2 regions of the Variovorax sp. OAS795 genome follow, and region 1 is predicted to be linked to the other one. Evidence: riboswitches for the same ligand, from Rfam matches in the RefSeq annotation. Region 1 holds a riboswitch; the other holds the start of a gene.
What was found. Region 1 has a riboswitch for S-adenosylhomocysteine ahead of metH (methionine synthase). Riboswitches for the same ligand answer to the same signal wherever they lie in the genome.
Positions count from the first base shown of each region.

Region 1 (6,989 bases):
CTGCGGCGGTTGGGTTGTGGTCGGTCATGGTGCGGTCGAGAGAATGCGATAGGCCCGGCCGCCGTCTTGCTCGTAGAGCAAGGCGAAATGCTGGTCGAAGCCCGGCCGGGTGGCCAGCGTCGGCACCATCGACGTGGGCATGACGATGGCGGTGAAGCCCCGCTGCGCGAGCTTGACCGCCATGTCGCCCGGAGGCAGCAGCAGGAAATCGCGGTAGCGCCAGGGGCCGAGCGTATCGCCCCAGATGGGATTGGGGCCGTAGTAGATCGCCTCGTTCAGCGCAATCTGGTAGACGCGCCCGTCGGCATGCCGGCGCAGGTAGTCCATGGCGGCATAGCCCGGCACATGCTGGCGCAGGAAGGCTTCGCGCGTCTCGGGCGTGGGCGAGATCATCGCCACCTTGGCGGCGGTCTGCTTCAGCGACACCGCGGCCAGCGCGGCGACGAGCAGCACGACGATCCAGTCGCCGGCCAGGCCCAGGCGGCCGGCGGGTGCGGCAGGCGCATCGACGGCGGCTGCCGTTCCACCGCGCGGTCCGAACACCCGCCGCAGCCCGCCGCCGATCCGGCCGAACAGCACCTGCCAGCCGATGGCCGACATCAGCGCGAGCAGCGGGAACGAGGCCGTGAGATAGCGCGGGTAGCGCGAGGTCACGAGCCACACGGCCACCGAATAGAAGCAGAACCAGCCCGCCGCGCGCACGGCGGCCGAGCGCTTCCACCACACGCTGAGCGGTGCCAGGAACACGGCCCAGATCAGCGCGTTGGGCCGCGCCGCGTGGTCGCGCACGTCGGCCACCTGCTGCACGTAGTCGGCCGGGATCCAGTCGGTGAAGCCGAACACGCGCGCGCCGATGGGGTTGAACGGGTCGCCGGTCATGAGGGCGTTGCGGGCGTACCAGTACACGCACGGCACCATGAAGCACAGCAGCGCCAGCGCCCAGGCCTTGGGCCGGCGCTCGTGCCAGACGACGAACAGCGCCACCAGCGGCAGGAAGGTGAGCGCCTGGTACTTCGATCCCGCCGCCACGCCGAGGCAGAACGCCGCCAGGCCGAGCCACCGCGTGCCGCCCTGCACCGGCTGCGACTCGCGCCACCACCACAGCGCCACACAGGCGCCGAGCACGAAGAGCGCCACGCCCATGTCTATCAGCGCATTCGAATAGTCGCCGATGCCGATCCAGATGGCGGTGCCGACGATGGCCGTGACCCGGTTCGCGTGCTGGATGCCCAGGCGCAACACCATCACCGAAGAAAGGAGCCCGGCCAGCGCATTGAGAAAGTGCGGCAGCACGTCGTCGCCGACCTGCAGCGCGGCGGCGTACAGCAGGTTGTAGTTGTACGGAAACCAGGGGTAGCGCAGCCACTCGTGGATGCCCAGCGAACCCTGCTGCGCCACCTGCCGCGCATAGGGCAGGTGGTACATCAGCTCGTCGAAGGCGGCCGGCGGCGCCAGCGGCGCGACCAGCGCGGGCAGCGCCACCAGCGCCAGGGCGATGGCCGCGATCCTGTCGTCACGGGTCCATGGCGCGGCGGGCGTTGCCGAAGCGTGGACCGTGCGCCACCAGGGCCGCAGCTGCACCGCCGCGGCCACGACGCCGGCAGCGATCAGCGCCACGGTGGCGCCCACCTTGAACGCGCCGAAGATCGCGAGCAGCTGGAACGCGCAGATGAAAAGGCCGACCCCGAGGGTCGCGGCCATCGCCGCTTCGAGCCATGCGTCACGGCGCGGCGGCGGCAGAAGGCGCGCCAGCAGTGCGCGGCCGAAACCCCAGCAGGCAACGACGAAGACAGCCAGGGCCGCGTAGTGCGCGGCGGCAAACATCAACTTCTGAATAACAACTCCCGGCGCCGGTCGGCCATGCCGGCCGGCAGGTTCAAAGGTTCGGCGCCAGCAGGCGCTCGAGGTCGGATTCGCTCTCCTTGCGCCGCGCCGCCTGGTCCTGCAGCTGGTCGTGCCCGATCTTGCCGACGTTGAAGTACGTCGAATCGGGGTGGCTCAGGTAGAAACCACTGACGCTGGCGGCGGGCATCATAGCGAGGCTTTCCGTCAGGGTCATGCCAATGTCCGCGCAGTTCAGAAGGTCGAACATCGGGCGCTTCACGCTGTGGTCGGGGCAGGCGGGGTAGCCGGGCGCGGGGCGGATGCCGCGGTATTTCTCCGCGATCATGTCCTCGTTGCTCAGGCCCTCGTCGGGCGCATAGCCCCAGAGGTCGGTGCGCGCGCGGTGGTGCAGCGACTCGGCGAATGCCTCGGCCAGCCGGTCTGCCAGCGCCTTGAGCATGATGGCGGAGTAGTCGTCGAGGTCGTCGATGAAGTACTTCTCTTTTTTCTCGACGCCCAGGCCCGCAGTGACCGCGAACACGCCCACGTAGTCTTTCAGGCCGCTGTCCTTCGGCGCGACGAAATCCGCCAGGCAGCGGCTGGGCCGCATCACGCCGTCGATCACCTGCTTCTCCGTCTGCTGGCGCATGCCGTACCAGGTCATGGCGACCTCGCTGCGCGTTTCATCCGTGTAGAGCTCGATGTCGTCGTCGTTCACCGTGTTGGCCGGCCAGAAGCCCACGATGCCGCTGGCGCTGAGCCAGCGCCCTTCGATCAGGCGCTTGAGCATGCGCTGGCCGTCGGCATACACGCGCACGGCCTCGGTGCCGACGATCTCGTCCTTCAGGATGGCCGGGAACGGGCCCGCGAGATCCCAGGTCTGGAAGAACGGGCCCCAGTCGATGTACTTGGCGAGCTCGGTCAAATCGAAGTTCTTGAACACGCGGCGGCCGATGAACTTGGGCACCGGCGGCGTGTAGTGGGTCCAGTCGATCGGCGTCTTGTTGGCGCGCGCCTTGGCCAGCGGCCACATCGGCACCTGCTTCTTGTTGGCGTGCTGCGTGCGCACCTTCTCGTAGTCGGCATTGATCTCGTCGATGTAGGCGGTCGCCTGTTCGGACAGCAGCGACTGCGCCACGCTCACGCTGCGCGACGCATCGGGCACGTAGACCACCGGGCCCTCGTAGTGCGGCGCGATCTTGACGGCGGTGTGCACGCGGCTGGTGGTGGCGCCGCCGATGAGCAGCGGGATCTTCTTGATGCGGAAGTGGTCGTCCTTCTGCATCTCGCCGGCCACGTATTGCATTTCCTCGAGGCTCGGCGTGATGAGGCCGGAGAGGCCCACGATGTCCGCACCCTCGACCTTGGCCCGCGCCAGGATCTCGTGGCACGGGACCATCACGCCCATGTTCACCACCTCGAAGTTGTTGCACTGGAGCACGACGGTGACAATGTTCTTGCCGATGTCGTGCACGTCGCCCTTCACGGTGGCGATGATGATCTTGCCCTTGGTGCGCACGTCGCGGCCCGCGGCCTCGTCCTGGCGCTTTTCTTCCTCGATGTAGGGAATGAGGTGGGCCACGGCCGACTTCATCACGCGCGCCGACTTGACCACCTGCGGCAGGAACATCTTGCCCTGGCCGAACAGGTCGCCCACGATGTTCATGCCGTCCATCAGCGGCCCTTCGATCACATGCAGCGGACGGCCGCCCTTGGCGAGGATCTGCTGGTAGGCCTCCTCGGTGTCCTCGACGATGAAGTCGGTGATGCCGTGCACCATGGCATGAGAGAGGCGCTGGTTGACGTGCACCGGGTGCTCCGGCGTGCCGCGCCATTCGAGCTTCTTGCTGTCGTCCTTGGCGCCGCTCTTGGCGGTCTCGGCCACTTCCACCAGCCGTTCACCCGCGTCGGGCCGGCGGTTCAGCACCACGTCTTCGACGCGCTCGCGCAGGGTCGGCTCCAGGTCGTCGTACACGCCCACCATGCCGGCGTTGACGATGCCCATGTCCATGCCGGCCTGGATCGCGTGGTACAGGAACACGGTGTGGATGGCTTCGCGCACCGGGTCGTTGCCGCGAAAGCTGAAGCTCACGTTGCTCACGCCGCCCGACACCTTGGCGCCCGGCAGGTTCTTCTTGATCCAGCGCACCGCGTTGATGAAGTCGACCGCGTAGTTGTCGTGCTCCTCGATGCCGGTGGCAATCGCGAAGATGTTGGGGTCGAAGATGATGTCCTCGGGCGGAAAGCCCACCTCGTCGACCAGGATGCGGTAGGCCCGCTCGCAGATCTCGATCTTGCGCTCGTAGGTGTCGGCCTGGCCCTTCTCGTCGAAGGCCATGACCACCGCGGCGGCGCCGTAGCGCCTCACCAGCTTGGCCTCGTGCTTGAACTTGTCGACCCCCTCCTTCATGGAGATGGAGTTGACGATGCCCTTGCCTTGGATGCAGCGCAGGCCGGCCTCGATCACCTCCCACTTGGAGCTGTCGACCATCACCGGCACGCGCGCGATATCGGGCTCGCTGGCGATCAGGTTCAGGAAGCGCACCATCGCGGCCTTGCTGTCGAGCATGGCCTCGTCCATGTTGATGTCGATCACCTGCGCGCCGTTCTCGACCTGCTGGCGCGCCACGGCCAGGGCATCCTCGAACTGGCCGTTCAGGATCATCCGCGCGAAGGCCTTGGAGCCGGTGACGTTGGTGCGCTCGCCGATGTTGACGAACAGCGAACCGGCATCGATGGCCACCGGCTCGAGGCCGGAAAGCTTCATCGGGGGAACGGAGGGCGTGGAAACATCGCTCATGGGGGGCTCACCTGTGCAGGGAAAAACGTCAGGTGAGCGTCGTTTGCGGCTTGCGCCCCGGCCGCCGGGGCGCCTTCCAAGCCTGACGGCGGACCCTGTCGATGATGTCCGCCGCTGCAACGCTCCTTGGAAGGGAGCGCAATTTTACCGGCTGCGGCAAGGGCCGCGGCCGCGTGGGGCGTTCAGGCCCCCTGCCCGGCCACGGATGCGGGCGCCCGCGGCGCGGCCGAAGCCGGCAGCCCGAACACCCGGTCGAAGGCCCAGTTGAAGACGAAGGTGTAGACCAGGAAGAACACCACCAAGCCCAGGTCCATCACCAGCGCCTGCCAGAGCGTCACCCCGAGGCCCCAGGCGAACATCGGCACCAGGAAGGCGACCAGCCCGCCCTCGAAGCCGATGGCGTGCGCCACGCGCCGGCGCACGCTGCGCCCGCGCACGGCCTGGCGCGACTCCCAGCGTTCGAACAGGGCGTTGAACACCAGGTTCCAGATCACCGCGATGACCGAAGCGGCCACCGCCAGCAGGCCGGAATGGCCGAGCCCGGCATCGGTCAGCAGCGCCAGGCCCGCACTGGCAGCCACGATGGCGATCCCCTCGTAGAGGGTGATGTAGATGACGCGGCGCTGGAACCCCTGCATGGCTGTTTTCCTGGAACGGATGAAGGCAATGGCTGGACTTTATTTGCGTGTTGCTGATATAAAAAGTTAACTTCTTTCAGTTTCATTGATAGACCGGTTTGCAGATGGCTTTTTCCAGCGACACCGTCGAAGTCTTCCTTGCCGTGATCGACCACGGCTCGTTTTCGGCCGCGGCCCGCGCGCTGCACAAGGTGCCCTCGGCCGTGAGCATGGCCATAGCCAGCCTCGAGGCCGAACTCGCCCTTCCCCTGTTCGACCGCAGTGGCCGCGAGCCGCAGCCGACCGCCGCCGCCCGTTCGCTGGAGCCGCAGGCGCGCCTTTTGGCAGCCCAGCTCAAGCAGCTGCAGGTGCAGGCACTGGCCCTCACGCAGGGACTGGAGAACCGCCTCACGCTCGCGATTGCGCCCGAGTTGCTGGCGGCACCCTGGAGCGGACCGCTGGCCGCGCTGGCCGAGGAATATCCGCTGCTGCAGGTCGAGGTGCTGGCGGCTCCGCAGGCCGATGCGCTGGCGCTGCTGCACAGCGGCCGCGCGCAGCTGGCGCTGGTGTTCGAGCGCCCGAGCCTCGACGGCCGCGAAGGATTCCAGGAAGTGGGCAGCGACACCATGGTGGCCGTGATGGCGCCCGACCACCCGGTGCTGGTGGCGGCCGCCGGCGAGCGCCTGCGGGAGGAACACCTCACGAACACGCGGCAGATCGTCGTGGCCGGGCGCGACCTGGCGACCAGCGACCCGCGCTTCGTGTTCGCGCGCCATGTCTGGCGCACCGACAACGCGCTGGCCGCGCTGGGCCTGATCACCGCCGGGCTCGGCTGGGGCTGGCTGCCGCGCAACTTTGCCAAGCCGCACGTGGCTGCCGGCGCGCTGGTCGAGATCCCGTTCGAGAACCTCAGCAACGGGCTGGACCTGTGGGTCGACGTGGTGTGGTCGCGCGAACGGCCGCTGGGCCTCGGGGCGCAGCGCTTCGTGGCGCTCATTGCGCGCGACCGCCAGGCCGCGGCAGGGATTGCGCCCGCGGGCTAGCTAGTCGCGGTGGCCGTGGCCGCCGCCCTTTCCGCCGCCTCCGCCTCCGCCACCGTGGCCCCCGCCGTGTCCTCCGCCATGGCCGCCACCCTTGCCGCCGCCTTCACCGCCATGCGCACGTCCACCGCCTCCTCCCCCGCCACCACCGGGGCGGCCGCCGCCCTGGTGCATCTGCGGCGGGCCCGGCGGCGGGCCGGGCCGGAAAGCGGGCTGGGGACGCGGCGGCCTGAAACCCGGGTCCGCGGGCTGCCGGTAGCCGGGACCGGGATGCGGCGCGCGGTAGCCCGGGCCGGGTTGCGGGCGGACGCCGGGCCCGGGCGCGGGCTTGAACCCGGGCCCCGGCCATGGCCTGGGCTGCCAGGCCGGACGAATGGGCGGCGGCGGGCGCCAGCCTGGCATCGGCGGCGGCGGCGGCCGGCCACCCCACCAGCGCCGCTCCCCATACCAGGGGCGGTCGCGGTAGTAGTCGGCCCAGTAGCTGCCGATCACGAAAGTCACGATGGGCACGCCGATCGCCGCGCCGTAGGTCGCCAGCGGCACGCGCCGCTCCTGGTAGGCGTAGTCCAGGCTCCGGGCCCAGACCCAGCCGCGTCCGCCGTCGGGCAGCACCACGTCGCACCAGCTGTAGCCGCCCGTGCAGCCCATCACGTCCAGCGGCTGGCCCGGTCCGAGGCGCGCCACCAGCGGATAGTCGCCCGAGGGGCC
Region 1 covers NZ_JBEPOH010000001.1:703,135-710,123, reverse strand. Annotated here, with positions in the region: gene ABID97_RS03480 (glycosyltransferase family 2 protein) at 1-28, opposite strand, end outside; gene ABID97_RS03475 (ArnT family glycosyltransferase) at 25-1,824, opposite strand; gene metH (methionine synthase) at 1,877-4,591, opposite strand; S-adenosyl-L-homocysteine riboswitch at 4,652-4,758, opposite strand; gene ABID97_RS03465 (PACE efflux transporter) at 4,807-5,262, opposite strand; gene ABID97_RS03460 (LysR family transcriptional regulator) at 5,367-6,284, shown strand; gene ABID97_RS03455 (SH3 domain-containing protein) at 6,285-6,989, opposite strand, start outside.

Region 2 (6,989 bases), 4.5 Mb from region 1:
GCCGAAGCCCCCTTGGCCGACGCCATTGCGCGCTACCTGAGCGTGATCCACGACTTCAATCCCAAGGGCGGCGCCCGCATCTACCCCGGCTCGCCCTTCATCGTGCAGCACCTGCTGCGCGACCACGACAAGCTCAAGCTGTTCGAGCTGCACCCCACCGATGCCCGCACGCTGGACGCCAACATCGCGCAGCTCGAGGCCGGCAGGCAGATCGCGGTGCTGCGGGAAGACGGCTTCGGCAGCGCCACCAAGTTCCTGCCGCCGCCGTCGCGCCGCGCGCTGGTGCTCATGGACCCGAGCTACGAGATCAAGAGCGACTACGGCCGCGTGCTCGATTTCGCGGCCGAGGCGCTCAAGCGCTTCGCGACCGGCACCTATGCCATCTGGTACCCGATCATTCCCCGGCCCGAGGCACACGACCTGCCGCGCCGGCTCAAGACCCTGGCCACCAAGGCCGGCAAGCCCTGGCTGCACGCCACGCTCACGGTCAAGTCGAGCAAGCTGATCACCAAGGAGTCGGGCGAAACCCAGCGCCCGGGGCTGCCGGCCAGCGGCATGTTCCTGATCAATCCGCCCTACACGCTGAAGCCGCTGCTGGCTGCCGCGCTGCCCCAGCTGGTGGAGCGGCTGGCCCAGGACCGCCACGCCGCGTTTTCGCTCGACGCCGGCGGCTAGGCTTGCGCGCCTTGTCGCCCTAGCGGCGGCGCCGCTGCGGCGCAGCGGCCTTGGGCGCCGCAGGGGCCGGCGCAGGCGCCTCGGCCACCTCGACCTCGGCACCGCCGCAGCGCATGCCCTCGTGGTCGACGATCGTCAAGGCCACTTGCTTGATGCCGAGCCCGATGAGCCCGATGCGCTCGGCCGCGGCACGGCTCAGGTCGATGATGCGGCCCTGCGCATAGGGCCCGCGGTCGGTGATGCGCACCAGCACCTCGCTGCCGTTGACCAGGCTCCGCACGCAGACCCGGGTATTGAACGGCAGCGTCTTGTGGGCCGCCGTCAGCGCCATCATGTCGAAGCGCTCGCCGCTTGCGGTCTTGCGCTGGTGGAACGGGATGCCATACCAGGAGGCGCCGCCGCGCTCGAAGATCTCGCGGGGGCCATCGCCCGGCACGCCGTCGTCGGGCCCCAGTTCACCGGTGCCCGACACCGCCAGGTCGTAACGCACCGACGGCACGTTCGACCGGGCCGGCGCGCCCGGCGGAACAGCCAGCTGGCGCGCCAGGGGCAGGAGCTTCGCGTCCTCCTTGTCCGGCGGCCCGCCCTCGGTTGCCGGAGGCATGGCACAGCCAGCCAGGACGCAGGTTGCAGCCACGAGCAAGACGCGAAACGCCGCGCGCATCGGGCTTCCTGCGCCTGGGCGCGCCCCCTTCAACCGAGGCGCTCCAGTACAGCCAGCGTCGCCGTCGACTGGTTCATCGTGTAGAAATGCAGCGCCGGTGCGCCACCGTCGCGAAGGCGCGCGCACAGGTCGGTCACCACGTCCAGGCCGAAGTCCTTGATGGATGCGGTGTCGTCGCCGAAGCCCTGCAGCCGCAGCCGGATCCAGCGCGGGATCTCGGCCCCGCAGGCATCCGAGAAGCGCATGAGCTGGGTCGAGCTGGTGATCGGCATGATGCCGGGCACGATGGGCGTGTCGATCCCGCGCTTGCGGGCCTCGTCCACGAAGCGGAAGTAGGCCTCGGGGCTGAAGAAATACTGCGTGATCGCAGAATCGGCCCCGGCCTTCACCTTGGCCGCGAAGGCCTGCATGTCGGCTTCGGGCGAGCGCGCCTGCGGATGCACCTCGGGGTAGCAGGCCACCTCGATGTGGAAGTCGCGCCCGGTCTCTTCGCGGATGAAGGCGACGAGATCGCTCGCATACAGGAATTCGCCGCCCATGCCGTAGCCGCTCGGCAGGTCGCCGCGCAAGGCCACCAGCCGCTTCACGCCCATGGCCTTGAGCTCGGCCAGCTGCTCGCGCACCGTGGCGCGCGTGGCGCCGATGCAGGAGAAGTGGCTCGCGGCGTCCACGCCTTCGGACAGGATCTCGCGCACCGCACCGAAAGTGCCCTGGTGCGTGGAGCCGCCCGCGCCGTAGGTGACCGAGCAGAACTCGGGCTTGCGCGCATACAGCTGCTGGCGCACCGCGCGCAGCTTGACCGCGCCTTCCGGCGTCTTGGTCGGGAAGAATTCGAAACTCAGTGGAAGGCGCACCTGCGTCTCCTCAGGAGCCGTCCGCGCGATCGGCGCGCACGGCGTGAATGAAAAACTCGCGGTTGCCGTCGCCGCCGGCAATGGGGCTGTCGAACCACGCCAGCACGCGCAGTTCGAGCGCCTCGCAGGCATCGCGCAAGCGCTTTTCGACCACCGCATACATCGACGCGTCGCGCACGATGCCGCCCTTGCCGACCTGCCCCGGCTGCAGCTCGAACTGCGGCTTGACCAGCATCAGCATCTGGCCGTCATCGGCCAGGAACGGCACCACCGCAGGCAGCACCAGCGTGAGCGAGATGAACGACAGGTCGCCGACGATGAGGTCGAAGCGCAGCTCGGAAGGCTCTTCGACCACTTCGCCTTCTTCCCGGAGGTCGTCCGGCGACAAGGCCCGCGCATTGACGCCCTCGATGGCGACCACGCGCTCGTCCTCGCGCAGCCGCGCATGCAGCTGCCCGTGGCCGACATCGACGCCCACCACCTTGGCCGCACCGCTTTGCAGCAGGCAGTCGGTGAAGCCGCCGGTCGACTGGCCGACGTCCAGGCACAACTTGCCGGACGGGTCCACGCCGCTCGCCGCCAGCGCGCCTTCGAGCTTGAGCCCGCCGCGCGAGACATAGCGCGCCTCGGCCGCGTCGTCGAGCTCGAGCTCGGCGGACTCGGGCACCTCGTCGCGATTCTTCACGACCGGGCGCCACGCGTCCGCGCTGCCGGCATCGCGCCAGCGCATGCCGCCGGCAATCAGCCGCACGGCCTGCGAGCGTGACGCGGCCATGCCGCGTTCGACCAGCAATTGATCGGCGCGCATTCAGTAGCGGTACGTGTCGGCCTTGTACGGACCTGCCTTGTCGACGCCGATGTAGGCGGCCTGCTCGTCGGTCAGCTCGGTCAGCATGGCGCCGACCTTCTTCAGGTGCAGGCGCGCCACCTTCTCGTCCAGGTGCTTGGGCAGCACGTAGACCTTGCCGGCCTGGTAGGCGTCGGGCTTGGTGAAGAGCTCGATCTGGGCGATGGTCTGGTTCGCGAACGACGACGACATCACGAAGCTCGGGTGGCCCGTGCCGCAGCCCAGGTTCACGAGGCGGCCCTTGGCCAGCAGGATGATCTTCTTGCCGTCGGGGAACTTGATGTGGTCGACCTGCGGCTTGATCTCTTCCCACTCGTACTTCTCGATCGACGCGACGTCGATCTCGTTGTCGAAGTGGCCGATGTTGCAGACGATGGCCTGGTCCTTCATGGCGGCCATGTGCTCGTGGCGGATCACGTCCTTGTTGCCGGTGGTGGTCACGAAGATGTCGGCCTTGTCGGCGGCATATTCCATGGTGACGACCTTGTAGCCTTCCATTGCGGCCTGCAGCGCATTGATGGGGTCGATCTCGGTGACCCATACCTGGGCGCTGAGTGCACGCAGCGCCTGGGCCGAGCCCTTGCCCACGTCGCCGTAGCCGGCCACGCAGGCCACCTTGCCGGCAATCATCACGTCGGTGGCGCGCTTGATGCCGTCCACCAGCGATTCACGGCAGCCGTAGAGGTTGTCGAACTTGCTCTTGGTGACCGAGTCGTTCACGTTGATGGCGCGGAACAGCAGCGTGCCCTTGGCGCTCATCTCGTTCAGGCGGTGCACGCCGGTGGTCGTTTCCTCGGTCACGCCGATGATCTCGGCCGACTTGCGGGTGTACCAGGTCGAATCGACCGCCAGCTTGGCCTTGATGGCCGCGTAGAGGATGCGTTCTTCCTCGCTGGTCGGGTTGGCGAGCACGCCCAAGTCCTTTTCGGCGCGCTGGCCCAGGTGCATCAGCAGCGTGGCATCGCCGCCGTCGTCCAGGATCATGTTCGGGCCTTCGCCCTTCGAGCCCTTGGGCGCGAAGTCGAAGATGGCGTGGGTGTAGTCCCAGTAGTCCTTCAGCGACTCGCCCTTGATCGCGAACACCGGCGTGCCGGCGGCGGCAATGGCGGCGGCGGCGTGGTCCTGCGTCGAGAAGATGTTGCACGAGGCCCAGCGCACGGTGGCGCCGAGCGCCTGCAGCGTCTCGATCAGCACGGCGGTCTGGATCGTCATGTGCAGCGAGCCCGTGATGCGCGCGCCCTTGAGCGGCTGCGCCTTCGAGAACTCCTCGCGGATGGCCATCAGGCCGGGCATCTCGGTTTCCGCAATGCGGATTTCCTTGCGGCCCCAGGCGGCCAGCGACAGGTCGGCAATGGCCTGGTCGGCGGAGGAAACGGGGGTGGGCTTGAGAACAGCGCTCATGAGAACTCCAACAAAGCTAGTTTGAAAGGTGCCACTGCGTTCGGGGGAAAAGACTCACCGCGAGAACAGCGGGTGAGCGTGGTTGCGATGTGGTCCGAGCCTCACGCCTGATGGCGCTGCAACGCTCCTCGGAACGGCGGATTGTAGACGGGCAGGCAAGGCGAGCCAAACGCCGGGATATCCCACATGCCGGAAAGCACGTTTGGGCGCCGGGGCGTACATTGATTTGCTCCCAACAACGGAATTTCACCCATGCGTTCCAGAATCTCCCCCGTCCTGCTGGCCTCGGCCCTCTTTCTTGGCGCCGGCGCGCCGGTCCTCGCCTTGGCGCAGGCCGCCTCCGATCCGGTGCGGATCCGCGGCACCATCGTCCGCGTCGATGCGAAGACCCTCGTGGTGCAGGACCGCGGCGGCGAGGTGGTCAGCCTGGCGCGGCCGGCCGACATGGCGGTGTCGGAGGTGTACCCGATCAAGCTGTCCGACATCAGGCAGGGCAGCTTCATCGGTACCGCCGCCATGCCGCAGGCCGACGGCACGCAGAAGGCGCTCGAAGTGGTGGTGTTCCCGGAGGCTGCGCGCGGCACCGGCGAAGGCCACCGCCCCTGGGACCTGCTGCCGCAGAGCACCATGACCAACGCCACCGTCGCCGACCTGGCCGCGGCCCCGAAGTCGGTACGCGGCGGACAGCAGCTCCGGCTGACCTACAAAGGCGGGGAAAAGACCGTCATCGTGCCGCCCGACGTGCCGGTCGTGACCTTCCGCCCGGGCAACGAGTCCCTGCTGGTCCCCGGCGCCAAGGTGCTGGTCAATGCGCAGGAAAAGAACGGCACGCCCACGGCGCTGCGCGTCACGGCCGGGCGCAACGGCTTCGCGCCGCCGATGTAGTCCAAGGGAAATCCCGCAGGCGAATTTGCCGCCCGGGGCACCGCGGCCGAGCCGGTGCGGCGTATCGTGGCGAGGGACTTCGCCGTCCGGCCGGTCCTCGTCATTCCCCCCGTCCACCCCGACACAGGAGATACCGCACCATGGCCACTGCCAAGAAAGCCGCCGCGAATAAAACCACTGCCAGCAGCAGCAACGACGACAGCAGCAGCACCAGGGCGGAGGCCCCCAGTGCCGCCGACATGCTCAATCCGATGAAGAACCTCAAGGCCATGACCGACCGCCTGCAGGAGCTCAACCTGACCGGCGGCGCGAGCAAGCTGCTCGAGAGCGGCCAGAAGGACCTCCAGGCGCTGATGCAGGCGAATGAAAAGTCCTACCAGGGGCTGCAGACCGTGGTGCAGCGCCAGACCGAGATGATCAAGAGCGCCATTGCCGAATGGCAGACGGCCGCCAAGGAAATGCCGGGCAAGGACCCCAAGGCCAATCTCGCCAAGCTCGACGAACTCGGCCGCCAGTCGTTCCAGCGTGCCATCGACGACATCAAGGAACTCGCGAACCTTGCGGCCAAATCGCAGGCCGATGCCTTCGAGCTGGTACGCCAGCGCATCCAGGCGAATGTGGACGAAGTGACCAAGATGCTCAAGCGCAAGTAGGGCGTTTTCGGCGGTCCGGGCGGGCGGCCCGGGACCGCCCTTCTAAAATCGGGCATTCCCCTGCAGATTGCCCACCTTGTCTTTTCTTGCCGAAACCCGCCGCCGCCGCACCTTCGCGATCATTTCCCACCCTGACGCCGGCAAGACCACGCTGACCGAGAAGCTGCTGCTTTTCTCCGGCGCGATCCAGATCGCGGGCTCGGTGAAGGCGCGCAAGGCCTCGCGCCATGCCACCTCAGACTGGATGGAGATCGAGAAGCAGCGCGGCATTTCGGTGGCCTCGTCCGTCATGCAGATGCTGTACCGCGACCACGTGATCAACCTGCTCGACACGCCCGGCCACAAGGACTTCTCGGAAGACACCTACCGCGTTCTCACCGCCGTGGACTCGGCGCTGATGGTGATCGATGCGGCCAACGGTGTCGAGGCGCAGACGCGCCGGCTGATCGAGGTCTGCCGGCAGCGCGACACGCCCCATCATCACCTTCGTCAACAAGATGGACCGCGAAGTGCGCGAGCCGCTCGACATCCTGGACGAGGTGGAGCGCGAGCTCGGCATGCCCTGCGTGCCGATGACCTGGCCCGTGGGCCAGGGCAAGAGCTTCCGCGGCATCATGAACCTGCGCACCCAGGCGATGACGGTGTTCGAGTCGGGCAGCGAGCGGCTGCCGCAGGACTTCGAGACGATTCCGCTGACCGGGCGCGACACGCTCACCCAACGCTTCGGCGCCGATTTCGACGCCGCCATGGACAGCATGGAGCTGGCCACCGGCGCCTCGCCCACCTGGGACCGCGAGGCTTTCCTGGCCGGCAAGCAGACGCCGGTGTTCTTCGGCTCCGGCGTGAACAACTTCGGCGTGATGGAAGTGCTCGAGGCGCTGGTCGACCTTGCGCCCTCGCCACAGTCGCGCACCAGCACCACCATGGTCAACCGCCAGCCGGTGGTCAAGGAGATCCGGCCCGAGGACAAGGATTTTGCGGGCGTGGTCTTCAAGGTGCAGGCCAACATG
Region 2 covers NZ_JBEPOH010000001.1:5,176,549-5,183,537, forward strand. Annotated here, with positions in the region: gene ABID97_RS25005 (23S rRNA (adenine(2030)-N(6))-methyltransferase RlmJ) at 1-675, shown strand, start outside; gene ABID97_RS25010 (septal ring lytic transglycosylase RlpA family protein) at 695-1,279, opposite strand; gene metF (methylenetetrahydrofolate reductase [NAD(P)H]) at 1,369-2,193, opposite strand; gene ABID97_RS25020 (TlyA family RNA methyltransferase) at 2,204-3,001, opposite strand; gene ahcY (adenosylhomocysteinase) at 3,002-4,441, opposite strand; S-adenosyl-L-homocysteine riboswitch at 4,509-4,577, opposite strand; gene ABID97_RS25030 (hypothetical protein) at 4,694-5,326, shown strand; gene phaP (TIGR01841 family phasin) at 5,467-5,979, shown strand; partial or broken gene ABID97_RS25040 (peptide chain release factor 3) at 6,056-6,989, shown strand, end outside.
Region 2: it holds a riboswitch for S-adenosylhomocysteine, as region 1 does, so the genes downstream of both, ahcY (adenosylhomocysteinase) here and metH (methionine synthase) in region 1, are expected to answer to the same signal.